DNA from 3 places in the Gordonia sp. DT101 genome. Region 3 is predicted to be linked to each of the others. Evidence: predicted binding sites of a transcription regulator. Region 3 holds the regulator's gene; each other region holds the start of a gene.
The links. Region 3 encodes LexA, which represses DNA repair genes until DNA is damaged. Its sites were predicted from a motif close to CGAACANNTGTTCG; they were not measured.
Positions count from the first base shown of each region.

Region 1: a site for LexA is predicted at 1,759-1,772, ahead of ACLQ3I_RS00545 (SAV_6107 family HEPN domain-containing protein). Genes of this name have one in related genera too.
Region 2: a site for LexA is predicted at 2,800-2,813, ahead of ACLQ3I_RS14790 (DUF222 domain-containing protein). Genes of this name have one in related genera too.

Region 1 covers NZ_JBNCLX010000001.1:119,106-123,525, forward strand. The annotation lists gene mraZ (division/cell wall cluster transcriptional repressor MraZ) at 1-109, opposite strand, end outside; gene ACLQ3I_RS00540 (DUF3040 domain-containing protein) at 572-973, opposite strand; gene ACLQ3I_RS00545 (SAV_6107 family HEPN domain-containing protein) at 1,134-1,607, opposite strand; gene ACLQ3I_RS00550 (GNAT family N-acetyltransferase) at 1,860-2,516, shown strand; gene ACLQ3I_RS00555 (phytoene desaturase family protein) at 2,536-4,149, shown strand; gene ACLQ3I_RS00560 (LppM family (lipo)protein) at 4,249-4,420, shown strand, end outside.
Region 2 covers NZ_JBNCLX010000003.1:737,125-741,544, forward strand. The annotation lists gene ACLQ3I_RS14775 ((Fe-S)-binding protein) at 1-578, shown strand, start outside; gene ACLQ3I_RS14780 (LutB/LldF family L-lactate oxidation iron-sulfur protein) at 575-2,095, shown strand; partial or broken gene ACLQ3I_RS14785 (LutC/YkgG family protein) at 2,092-2,723, shown strand; gene ACLQ3I_RS14790 (DUF222 domain-containing protein) at 2,829-4,079, shown strand; gene ACLQ3I_RS14795 (alpha/beta fold hydrolase) at 4,273-4,420, opposite strand, start outside.
Region 3 covers NZ_JBNCLX010000006.1:179,515-183,934, forward strand. The annotation lists gene nrdR (transcriptional regulator NrdR) at 1-281, opposite strand, end outside; gene ACLQ3I_RS20165 (LysM peptidoglycan-binding domain-containing protein) at 385-936, opposite strand; gene lexA (transcriptional repressor LexA) at 1,174-1,932, shown strand; gene ACLQ3I_RS20175 (putative PEP-binding protein) at 1,947-3,620, opposite strand; gene ACLQ3I_RS20180 (DeoR/GlpR family DNA-binding transcription regulator) at 3,829-4,420, shown strand, end outside.

The DNA.
Region 1 (4,420 bases), on a different contig from region 3:
GTGTGACCATCACCCCTCCTGCCAGCGCGTCGCGGAACTTGGCGGGCAACGTGAGCCGCCCTTTGTCGTCCAACTTGGGCGTGTAGGTGCCGACAAATCGCACGGACATGTCGTCACCTCCTGCCCTACTGGGTTCGACGTCCGGTTCGCCTCACCCAGTGCTGCCACAGTACCCCACTTTCCTCCACTTTCCACCCCCGACGCTCCACTTACCCTCCACAGGATCAGAAAAGTCCAGTTCAATGGCCTGATTTCGAGTGGGGAACGATCCGCGACACGGCGCGTCGCAAGCACAGGCGGGTGGTGGCAATGATGCTCAATCACATCAAAGTGCCAGGTGAGACATGAAGTCCGCCCACGGTGGGGCGTAGTGGGGCACGCCGGTGGGGCACCGTGGGGAATCGGGGTGGGGCAGGTGGGCAATCGAAGCGGGGCACCGTGGAGAAAGCGGCTGGGAGTCGCGGGACGGGTCGCCGGCCTCAACCGGCGGGCGTCGAAGCCGAAAAGACCGCACACCGAAGTGGTGTGCGGTCTGTGAACGACCTGGCGCCGGTCTCACCCGGCGGAGAATCTACTCCTGCTCGAAGCGGCGGTTGAACCGCTCTTCCATGCGTTCGGAGAACTTTCGCTTGGGTCCGCCGCCGCGGGATTCCTTGGCACCGGGGCCTTGCTCACGGTCTGCCCCCGCTGATCGACTGCCGCCGCCCCAGAGGGCGAGCAACCCGGCCCCGAACATGACGAGAAAGCCGACGAGGCTGATGATCGGGAACCCGCCGACGCGCACCTCGACGATGAGTCCACCGACGAGGAGGACCAGACCCACAACGAAGATGGCAACCGCTTGCAGGCGGCGCCGGCCGCTGGACCGTCCGAGGCGACGACGCTTGACGCTCGACGCGAACTTCGGGTCTTCGGCATACAGAGCGCTTTCGATCTGTTCGAGCATCCGCTGCTCGTGCTCCGAAAGAGGCACCGACCCTCCTAACTCCCACTCCACCGACCCGACCGCATCGCCGTTGCCGGTCCTGCGCGATGTCGACGCCGTCTGCCGCCGTCTGCGGCTTCAATTTCCCATGATACGAGCAGAATCACCCGGCGACCACCATTACCCGAGGTTGGGTCGGATCATACCGTTACGCGGTCCGGTCCGAATGCGCGGCCTGGTGGGGCAACTTGCCTTGTTCGTACGAGATCAGCAACGCCTCGACGGCATTTAGCAGGTCGATGACCCTACGGCGCATCTGCTGGACCGCGCGATCATCGATCGAGCGGATCAGGCCGGCCTCGATGTCGAGACGTATCCGCGAGCGGGCGGCGAAGTAGGCGGCGTGGTCGTCGAGCTCCGGCACCACCACCGGAACCCGATTCCAGGCGCTACGGGAATGCCTGCGTCGGACCGGCCTGTTCGTCGGTTCGTGGATCTCCAGCGCCGCGCCTGCGGCACGCAACGCGGTGAGGTAGTACTGACGGAAGCGCTCTGCGGAGTCGTCGACGCCGTCGGCGTTGTCGAACAGGTTCTGGGCGCGGTCGAGCAGGTCACGGCTACGTCCCACCACGATCGGATCGATGTCCGTCGTGGACCCGGTCGTCGGAATCGAGTTGGGCATGTCCACCTCCCCGTGGTCAGTCGGCCGTCGTTGTATGCGGTGCGACTGCTGTATACAACGTCGGCCCGACAGCAAACGCTTCCCTCGTCGCCGTCGGGCCGACGCCCGATGTCGGCCGGGTGGACAGAACAGCTTGCGGAGGCTGATTCATCGAACACCCGTTCGACATATTCAATATAGCTAGCACCTCCGTCACCTTCAAGGCGACGGCCGACCCCGATGTCCATTGTTCGACGAGAGGACAGACGTTCGTTGACGATCCGCCTCGTTGATCTGACCGGCCAGGATTCCCGGATTTGGCTCGAACCCGCCCTCGACATCTACGTGACCGCGATGAACTACCCACGCGGTACCGAGATTCACCGGGCGGCGCTCTGGCGCGACCACATCACCCGGCCCGGCTGGCGTGCGGTCGGGGCGGTGGCGACGGTGCCGGCCACGGAGATCACCTCCCCGCAGATGGTGCGTCGGCGCTTGGCCCGGCCGGTGGCCCTCGCCGACGACGAACTCCTCGTCGGGATCGCCTACGGCTATCAGGGCGCACGCGACCAGTGGTGGAATCAGCAGCTCCGCATCGGCCTGCGCCAGGCGGGACATTCCGATCCCTCCGTCGATGCGATCACCCGCGACTACTTCGAGCTCACCGAACTGCACGTGCACCCGACGGCACAGGGACGCGGCATCGGACAGTGGCTCCTCGGCCGGTTGCTCGCCGGTCGGCCCGAGTGCCAGGTGTTGCTGTCGACCCCCGAGGCGCCTGCCGAGGACAACCGCGCCTGGTCCCTGTACCGGCGAATGGGATTCGTCGACATACTGCGCCATTTCACCTTCACGGGCGATCCGCGCCCGTTCGCATTTCTGGGACGGCCGCTTCCGCTGGGCCCCGACGACCCGGCCCGGGCACGATGACCGGGCGGAATCGCCGGGCGTGAGCCCCGCCGGCGATCGAACCCATCGGCCACTCGACGCGATCGTCGTCGGGGCGGGCCACAACGGCCTGGTCGCGGCGGCCTACCTGGCCCGTGCCGGGCGATCGGTGCGCGTCATCGAACGCGACCACGTCGCCGGTGGCGCGGTCTCCACGGTCGAGCGTTTCCCCGGCTATCGGGTCGATCGCGGGTCGTCGGCGCACCTGATGATCCGCCATTCCCCCATCCTCGACGAGCTGTCTCTCGCCGATCACGGACTGCGTTACGTCGACTGTGATCCCTGGGCGTTCGCCCCCTCGACCGATCGGACCGGGCCGATCATCTTCCGCACCGACCTCGACGCCACGTGCGAGTCGATCGAGCGTGCGGTCGGGTCGGACGACGCCGAGGCCTACCGACGATTCGTCGAGGTGTGGCGACCCCGGGCCAAGTCAGTCATGCGCGCGTTCTACGCCCCGGCGGGTCCGGGACGGTTCGCTGCGGCGTTCACCGGTCTCGCGAGCACCGCCGACTCCGCCCGGACGGGACTCATCGGACACCGGACCGGTGCGATGCTCTCCCTGACGCAGGAGCTGATGTCCTCCGGCGACACCCTGCTCGACCGGTGGTTCACCTCCGAGCCACTCAAGGCCGCGCTGGCCTGGTTCGGTGCGCAGTCCGGTCCATCGATGAGCGCACCCGGTACCGCCCCGATGGTCGGCTTCGCCGCGCTCCAACACGACATCCCGCCCGGCCGCGCCATCGGTGGCAGCGGGGCACTCACCGAGGCCCTTCTCGGCCGGCTCGGGAGCGACGGCGGCGAGGTGCTGCTGGGCCGCGCCGCCACCACGATCACCCGGTGCGGCGACCACTGGCAGGTCCGGACCGTGGACGGCGAAGGTCACTGCGCGCGAAAAGTGATCGCGGCCTGTCACATCGCCACCACCCTGGACCTGCTGACCGCAGGTGGATATCCCCACGAGACGGCCGACCGCTGGCGGTCGCAGATCGTCATCGGCGACGGCATCGGCATGGCCGTCCGGCTCGGCACCGACGCCCTCCCCGCCTACCGCGACCTGCCGTCGGACCTCCCGGCCCACGGCGTGCATTCGGCTCTCGGCCTGCTGGTTACCGATCGCGCGCAGCTCCGGCGAGCACACGCCGCGGCGTCGGTGGGCGACCTGCCCGAGCGACCCGCCTGCGTGGCGATGGGATATTCGGCGATCGACCCCACGCTCGCGCCACCCGGCAAGCATCTCGTCAACGTCTGGGCCCAGTGGCATCCCCATCGGCTCGCCGGTGGCCGGTCGTGGGCCGATGTCGCGCCGGATGCGGCCGCCGCGATCGGTGCGGAACTCGATCGCCATGCGCCCGGGTTCGGCGAACACGTCGAGCACACCCACATCCAGACCCCGGCCGACCTCGAACAGGAACTCGGCCTGCTGGGCGGCAACATCATGCACGTCGAGATGAGCATCGACCAGATGTTCTTCTGGCGCCCCCACCCCGATCTGTCCGGACACTCCGTTCCCGGCGCGAAAGGGATCCTGCTGGCCGGGGCGTCGACGCACCCCGGCGGCGGCGTGACGGGAGCGAGCGGCCGGATCTCCGCGCACCTGGCGCTTCGGCGGTGACACGTGCGAGTCGGCAACGGTTGCTCCGGCGCGTCTGGCACGATGAGCAACGTGCGCTCGTCATCTCGTAGGTCCGCGGTCCTGTTACTGGTGTCCCTGATGGCTGCCGCGCCCATGCTCACGGGCTGCCTGGAACGCTCGACCACCGTTGGTGACCGCTACTCCGGCACCATCGTGGTGGCGACCTCCCCGGACAATCCGCGTGGCGCACCCAAGCTCGACGTCCCGGAGTCGATGACGTCGAGCGTCACCCTCAGCGACTACTCCACTC
Region 2 (4,420 bases), on a different contig from region 3:
CCATCCCGGGTGTCCGTCAGTTCGTCGACGTCTTCGGCGGCTACGACGCGGTGGTCGCGCCATCGGGATCGTGCGTGGGGTCGGTGCGTCATCAGCATCCGTGGCTCGCGGACCGCGCAGGCGATCGTGGGTTGCGCTCGGCCGTCGACGTCCTGGTACCCAAGGTGGTCGAGCTCAGCGAGTTCCTCGTCGACGTCCTCGGCGTCACCGACGTCGGGGCGTACTTCCCACATCGCGTGACCTATCACCCGACATGCCATTCGCTGCGGATGCTGAGAGTCGGCGAGAAGCCGCTGCGACTCCTGCGAAGCGTCAAGGGGATCGATCTGGTCGAGTTGCCGGCAGCCGAGCAATGCTGCGGCTTCGGCGGCACGTTCGCGATGAAGAACGCCGATGTCTCGGTGGCGATGGGCTCCGACAAGACCGCCCACGTCAAAGAGACCGGCGCCGAAGTCCTGGTGGCGGGCGACAACTCGTGTCTCGCCCACATCGGCGGCCTGCTGTCACGGGAACGCTCCGGCATCCGCATGATGCACCTGGCCGAGATCCTGGCGTCGACCGAGGAGGAGCCGGCATGACGACCACCCGACCTGCCCACCAGACCGGCCACCCGCACGTCGGTGTGACTTCCACCTTCGTCGGCATGCCGAAGTTCCCGGTGGCAGCGCGCGAGGAACTCGCCAACACCACCCAACGTCGAAATCTCGCCCACGCCACCGGCATCATCCGCGCCAAGCGTGCGAGTGTCGTCGGCGAGCTCGACAACTGGGAGGAACTCCGACGGGCCGCGGAGGCGATCAAGAACCGCACCCTCCGTCACCTCGACCATTACCTGGTGCAGTTCGAGGAGAAGGCCACCGCGGCCGGCGCGGTGGTGCACTGGGCCCGGGACGCCGAGGAGGCCAACCGGATCGTCGTCGATCTCGTCCGCCGGACGGGCGCCGACGAGGTGGTCAAGGTCAAGTCGATGGCCACTCAGGAGATCGAGCTCAACGAGGCGTTGCAGGCGGCGGGCATCGACGCCTGGGAGACCGACCTCGCCGAGTTGATCGTGCAACTCGGCGACGACTGGCCCAGTCACATCCTTGTCCCCGCCATCCACCGCAACCGCAGCGAGGTCCGTGAGATCTTCTTGCGACGCATGAAGGAGGTCGGACGACCGGCCCCCGACGACCTCACTGACGATCCGCGCCGCCTCGCCGAGGCGGCACGACTCCACCTGCGGGAGAAGTTCCTAAGGACAAAGGTCGGGATCAGCGGTGCCAACTTCGCGGTCGCCGACACCGGGAGTCTCGTGGTCGTCGAGTCCGAGGGCAACGGCCGGATGTGCCTCACCCTCCCCGAAACCTTGATCTCGGTGGTCGGTATCGAGAAGGTGCTGCCGAGTTGGTCCGACCTCGAGGTCTTTCTCCAGGTGCTGCCGCGGTCGAGCACCGGCGAACGGGAGAATCCGTACACATCGATCTGGACCGGCGTCACCCCGGGAGACGGTCCACAGAATGTGCACATCGTCCTGCTCGACAACAATCGGACCACCGTGCTGGCCGACGAGGTGGGCCGTGATGCGTTGCGGTGCATCCGCTGCTCGGCGTGCCTCAATGTGTGCCCGGTCTACGAGCGCGCAGGTGGCCACGCCTACGGCTCGGTCTACCCCGGCCCGATAGGCGCGATACTCACTCCGCAGCTACGCGGCACCGGCTCGGCTGTCGATCAGTCGCTGCCGTATGCGTCCAGCCTGTGCGGCGCCTGCTTCGACGCCTGTCCGGTGCGTATCGACATACCGGAACTGCTGGTGCACTTGCGGACCCGGGTCGTCGACGAACATCGCGGCGGACTCCCGACGGCGGAGGCCGCGGCGATGAAGGCGATGGCCTGGATGTTCGGCTCCCACAAGCGGCTGGAGGCCGCACAGAAGGCGGCGACCTCGAGCAACCGACTCTTCCGGCGGCGCACCACGATCGGGTCGATTCCAGGACCGCTGGCCGGCTGGAGTTCGGCCCGCGACATCCCGGTACCACCGGCAGAGTCGTTCCGAGACTGGTGGAAACGCGAGCGCGGTCCCCGACACGACCGGGACGGCGAGGGCGGGAGATGAGTGCGCGCGACGAGATACTCGGACGAATCCGGACCGCACTCGACGACGTCAGCGATCCCCACGTGGACGAGACGCCCGTCGACTGGGCGTACGGGCAGACGGTGAGCACCGGTGACCTCGGCCTGATCGATCGCTTCGCCGAGCGGGTGGCCGACTACCGTGCAGTGGTCGAGCAGGTGTCGGCGGACGATCTCGGCGCTGCCGTGACCGCCGCACTGTCCGACGTCGACGGACCGATCTTGGCCGACGGCGATGTCCGGAGGCGGCTCGGTCTGGACCTGAACTGGCAAACGATGACGGTCTGTCACCCGCCGAGCTCGATTCCGTGGGCGCCGTGGTGACAACCGCAACGGTCGGGATGGCCAACACCGGCACCATCGTCCTCGACCACGGACCGGGCCAGGGCCGACGCGCGGTGTCGTTGGTACCCGATGTCCACATATGCATCGTCGACGCCGATCAGGTGGTCGGCGATGTCCCCGAGGCGGTCGCCCGGCTCGTCGAGACCGGGGTCCACACGCATCCGCAGACGTGGATCAGTGGGCCGAGCGCCACCAGCGACATCGAACTCGATCGCGTGGAGGGCGTCCACGGACCCCGGACATTGCACGTGCTGATCGTGCGGTGAGCGTGTGACTCCTGTTCACTGACGTTCACTGAAGTGGCTGAATTTTCTTGCACTGCTTGCGAATTGGTCTTGTATTCGAACGTTTGTTCGACTACATTGGATGGCATGAGAACAGCGGGGGATCTCATCGGCGTCGCCGATTCGCTCAGGGAATGCCACTTCGACGACTCGACCACGGGACGTGAAGCGTACGAGGCGATGAGGTCGGTCGTGACGTTGCGCAACCTGATCGATCATCGGGCCGCCGTGCTTGCGGGCATGCTCGATCGACTCGGCATCGCGAAGGATCACGGCCGATCGACACGAGAGTTGTTGATCGTCATGGGATTCGCACCCGCCGTCGCGGCGCGATTGCTACGCGCCTCGTCATCGATGGCCTCGTTGCCGACCCTGTGCGCGCACGCCCGAGACGGCGCGATATCGGGAGAGCATGTCGATGCGATCGTCAAGGGCGTCAACCACATCGCCACCCGGTCCCCCGAGCCCGTCGACGACGAGGCACGCCATCGCCAGGTCACCGACCTCCTCGGCCAGTTCTTCTCTGGTGCCACACCCGCCGAGGTCACGGCACGCGCCCGGGTCATCGGCAATGAACTCGCCGCGCAGGTCGACGGCGGCCTTCCGGCCGCCGAGGACCGCTCGATCAACACCCTCGACCATCAGGTGACCGACGACGGCCGATTGCATGTTCTCGCCGAACTCGACGCCGAGGTCGGCGAGAAGCTCAGTTCCGCGATCGAGGAGCTGTCAGCTCCCAGGCCCGAACCCGACGGCTCACCCGACTCCCGCACCCCCGGCCGACGCCGCGCCGACGCCCTGGAGACCCTGCTCGACATCGCCGCCCGCGGCGGCGAGAACACATCCGCCCCGCGCACCCAGGTTCTGCTGACCGTCCCTGCCGACGCGCCGACACGAGCGTCATTGCAGTTCATGGGGTCCATCACCGAGGCCACGCTGCGCAGGTTGTCCTGCGACGCCACGGTGACCACCGTCCTCGTCGACGGCGAGCGGGTGCCGCTGGACATGAGCCGCGACAAGCGACTGTTCCCTGCCCACATCCGCAAGGCGCTTTACGTACGAGACCGATGCTGCGTCAAATGTGGTGCGCCGGCGAGTCGGACGCAAGCGCATCACATCAAGCACTGGGCAGATGACGGAGAGACATGCCTGGCCAACGGCTGCTTGCTCTGCCCGTCGTGCCACGCCGACGTACACCACAACGGGTGGGATGTGGTGATCGGCACAGACAGCCATCCATGGCTCATCCCGCCTGCCACGGTGGATCCCAGACGACGACCACTGCCCGCCTACAACCGACGCACGATGACCGTCGGCGACCTCCCGCTCGCCGCCTGACTCCAGCTGACCATTCACCCATGCACCCGGCAGCGCCCGGGACCGCAATCGAACCTTGACAAGTCAATAGTGTGAAACCGTAATGGCGCCAACCGGTGTCGCGTACCCGACGGCCCGTCCCGAAGCATCGGCGACTGGGTGCGCGGTAGGCGGTGCCGTGCCGCCACCCGGTGGCAGGCCACCGGCGAGACGCTCACGCCCCGATCGAGACCTCACTGACGGCGTCGACGGCCTCGGTGAACGGCGGGATGAAGAACTGTGCACCGAGGACGCAGCACGCATGTCCGCCATCGACCTCGAACCGCCGCGCTCCCGGGATCCCGTCGACGAGCAGTTGCTGA
Region 3 (4,420 bases):
GCGCGCACGGCATCCTCGACCTGTTGCGCGAGCTGGGCGAGCGCGTCTTCGGCCACCGCGCGGCCCTGGCACGCCCGACGAACTCCGCGCATCACCTTCTCACGACTGAACGGCTCGGTGACCCCGTTGCGTTTCGCCACCGACAGCACGGCGCTCTCCACCGTCGAGAACCGGCGACCACACTCCGCACACGAACGGCGCCGTCGGATCGCCTGCCCTTCATCGGCGACACGCGAGTCGATGACCTTGGTGTCTTCGTTCTTACAAAACGGGCAGCGCATGTTGTCCTCACGCACATCTCGGGACACTCCGGCGCACCGGATGCTCGCTACGCCGTGCCGGTTCCCGGCTGGAACCTGTGCCATGGAGGATACCGTCCGTTGCTCAGCGGTATGCGGGCGCGATCAGCGCCTGCCCGACATGGAGGCCCGAGGCGGGCAGGGCGTTGCGCTCGACGATCTGATCGATGACCGACTGGCGCGGCAGATCCGGCGCCACCCGATCGGCGATCGAGCTCAGGGAGTCGCCCTGCCGCACATGCACCACCTCGGTGCCCACCGGTTGCGGGGCGACGGACGCGGCGTAGTTCGTCCCCACGATGGCGACGACCCAGACGAGCGCGGCCAGTGCACCCCCGACCAGCACCGCCAGTGCGGCCGCACGACGGCGGGCATAGACCCGCCGATCGTCCGCCGGTGCCGCACACCGGGTGCCGACGATCGTCGTGCCCGGGTTATAACGCCCGGCCGGACGTCGGTCGGCCGGACGGGTCGGCTCGACCCTGGCGGCGCGCCGGGGACGCGTGCCGACGCCCGACGTGACCGGCCGTCGCGGCGCGCCCGTCGGTGTCTCGCGGGACCGGGTCCCGCTGCTCGGCAGATCGCGCACGAGCGTCTCGCGGGTCGACGCCTCACGGGTCAAGGTGGCTGTGCTCATCGTGTCCTCCTGGGATCCGAATCGGCCGTCCCCTCGATCACATGTTCGATGGAACGCATGTTCGATTTGTAGCACGATGCCCCGACAAAGTCTCGACACGCGTCGAACAAATGTTTGAACCTGTCGGCGGGTTCGGTTAACCTCGGCCGTGAGACACGCGATCGACCAGCAATTTTGCGAGACGAACCCGATTCGGCGACAGCCGACGATGCAACAGCCGACAGGAAGGACTCAGCGATGAGCGACAAGGCCGGCGGGCGGCGCGGAGCCTCCCGCGCGATCCACGAGAGCGTAGACGCCCCCGACGAGTCGTCCGATCCGGCACCCGTCGTCGCCGACCCCGAGTTCGCGGAGACAGCCCTCACCGCACGCCAGCGCGGGGTCCTGGAGTTCATCCGCCAGTCCGTGCGGGAGCGTGGCTATCCGCCCAGTATCCGCGAGATCGGCGACGCGGTCGGACTGACCTCGACGTCATCGGTGGCGCATCAGCTCCGCACCCTGGAACGCAAGGGATTGCTCAAGCGCGATCACAACCGGCCGCGTGCGGTGAACATCCAGGACGGCGACCACACCCCGCCGGGCGGTGCCGCTGCCGGACTCGCCGACGGTCAGGAGCTGCCCACGCCGACCTTCGTGCCCGTCCTCGGTCGGATCGCCGCCGGCGGACCGATCCTGGCGGAGCAGGCCGTCGAGGACGTGTTCCCGCTCCCGCGAGAACTGGTCGGTGAGGGATCGCTGTTCCTGCTGCGCGTCGTCGGCGAGTCGATGATCGACGCCGCCATCTGCGACGGCGACTGGGTGGTGGTCCGGCAACAGAACGTCGCAGACAACGGCGACATCGTCGCAGCAATGATCGACGGCGAGGCGACCGTGAAGACGTTCAAGCGCAAGGACGGTCACGTCTGGCTGATGCCGCACAACGAGCTCTTCGATCCCATCCCCGGCGACGAGGCCGCGATCCTCGGCAAGGTCGTCACGGTGATGCGGCGCGTGTGAGGGTCGCCTGAGGGTCAGCCGTCGAGCGCCGCCGACGCGACCGCACGGGCCTCGGCGGGACCGGCGGTCGTCAGCACCGCTTGTGCGGCAGACCGGCATTGGTCGAGAGTCACCTCCGCGAGGCGTGCGCCGACCGGGGCAGCCGCGGCGGGCGCCGCGGACAACGAACTGACACCCATGCCGACGAGCACACACGCCAGCAACGGATCGGCGGCCGCCTCACCGCACACCCCGACCGGCTTGTCCGCCGCCTGACCGGCGCGGGCGACCATGTCGATCAGCGCGAGCGCGGCCGGCTGCCACGGATCCGTCAGCGTGGCGAGTTCGGCCGACATCCGATCGGCGGCCATCGTGTACTGCGTCAGATCGTTGGTGCCGATCGAGACGAAGTCGACCTCCGCCAGGATCGCCGCAGCCAGGATCGCGGCAGCCGGCACCTCGACCATCACCCCCGCGACCAACCCACGGCGACGCACCTCGCCCGCGAATTCCGCTGCCTCGGAAGGCGATGCGATCATCGGGGCCATCACCCACGGCGTGGCTCCGCCCTCCTGCGCGGCGGCCGCGATCGCATCGAGCTGCACCGCGCGGATATCGGGATGGTCGATGGCGATGCGATTGCCCCGGACGCCCAGCGCCGGATTGGCCTCATTCAGTTGGGTCACGAATTTCAGCGGCTTGTCCGACCCGGCGTCGAGCGTCCGGATCACCACTTTCTGATCGGCGAACGCGTCGATCACCTCGCGGTACAGCGTCGTCTGCTCGGCGATCGTCGGCGCCTCGGCGCGATCGAGGAACGCCAGCTCCGTGCGGAACAGCCCGACCCCCTCGACCGGATAGCCGGATGCGGTCCGTGCCGACGCCCCGTCGGCGACGTTCGCGAGCACCGAGACCCGATGTCCGTCCGCGGTCGCCCCAGGGCCCGTCCACGACGCCACCGCAGCAGCTTTGCGGCGGCTCTCGTCGACACCGGCGAGCGCCTTCGCCTCGTCGGGTTCGATCTCCAGAGTGCCCGCCGTACCGTCGACGAGCACTCTGGTGCCGACGGCCACGGTCGCGAGCCGGCCGACTGCGACAACGCACGGAATCCCCAACTGACGGGCGATGATCGCCGTGTGACTCGTCGGACCTCCGAGACGGGTGACCAACGCGATGATCAGTGTCGGATCGAGTCCGGCAGTATCCGCCGGGGCGAGGTCGTCGGCGAGCAGCACCGACGGCACGGGCGGTTCCGGTACGCCGGGCTCGGGTACCCCGAGCAACTCGGCGACAACCCGATCCCGGACGTCGTTGAGATCGGTGACCCGTTCGGCCATCAGTCCGCCGAGCTTGGTGAACATCGCGGCGAACTGTTCGGTCGCGGCCACCGCCGCGGCCGGCGCGGGGGTGCCGGTGGCGATCAATGCCGACGCCGCACCGACCCAACCACGGTCCTCGGCCAGACCCGCGGTCGCCACGAGCACCTCCGACGCCGCGCCCGAGGCATGCGAGGCCCGCTCCCGGAGCCGTCCCGCCACCGCCGCGGCGGCGTCGCTGAAGCGCTTGGTCTCGACATCACGCTCGTCCTCGGCGACGGCAGCCTCCGCCGCGCTCGGGTCGTATTCCGGACGAGCGCCCGGCCAGATCGCCGGTCCGAAGGCCTTACCCGCCACCACCGGCGTCCCCTGCAGAACCTGTGTCTGTGTCACCGAAGTCCCTATCCGTCCGTCGGTCCGCGAGCCGTTCCGGCCCAGGACTTACCGGCCTGTCTCGAACAGCGGGTCCTGTGGGTAATGAGCCCGCACTGAAGGTTATGTGATTCAAGTTACAAGAAAACCTTGACTTGTCAACATAAACAGGCGTAAACACAGATATATCAACAGACAAATCCACAGATTCCAACAGACGAGGACTTCCGTGTACGCCGAAGAACGTCAGCAGGCGATCGCCGATCAGGTGCGGGCCAACGGCCGCGCATCCGTCGCCGCGTTGGCCACGCTGTTCGACGTGACCAGTGAGACGGTCCGTCGGGACCTCGCGACCCTCGAACGCGCAGGACATCTCCAGCGGGTACACGGCGGTGCGGTTCGGCCGGGCTCCACACCGGTGTTCGGTGAGCTGGGCATCGACGAACGACAGATGACCCACACGCATGAAAAGGTCGCCATCGGCCGAGCGGCGATCCGGTTCCTCCCACCGGACGGTGGTTCTGTCTTCTTCGACGCCGGCACCACCACCTTCCAGGCCGCCCTCGCCCTGCCACGTGACCGCCGTCTGACCCTGATCACCCACAGCATCCCCATCGCCGCGGCGCTGGCCGGCCACCACTCGTCGGACCTCCATGTCCTGGGCGGCCGTGTCCGCGGACTCACACAGGCGACCGTGGGCTCCGAGACGGTGGCGGCCCTGGAGCGACTACGCATCTCGACGGCCTTCGTCGGTGCGAACGGGATCAGCGAGTCACACGGACTCTCCACACCCGATCCGGACGAGGCCGCCATCAAGGCAG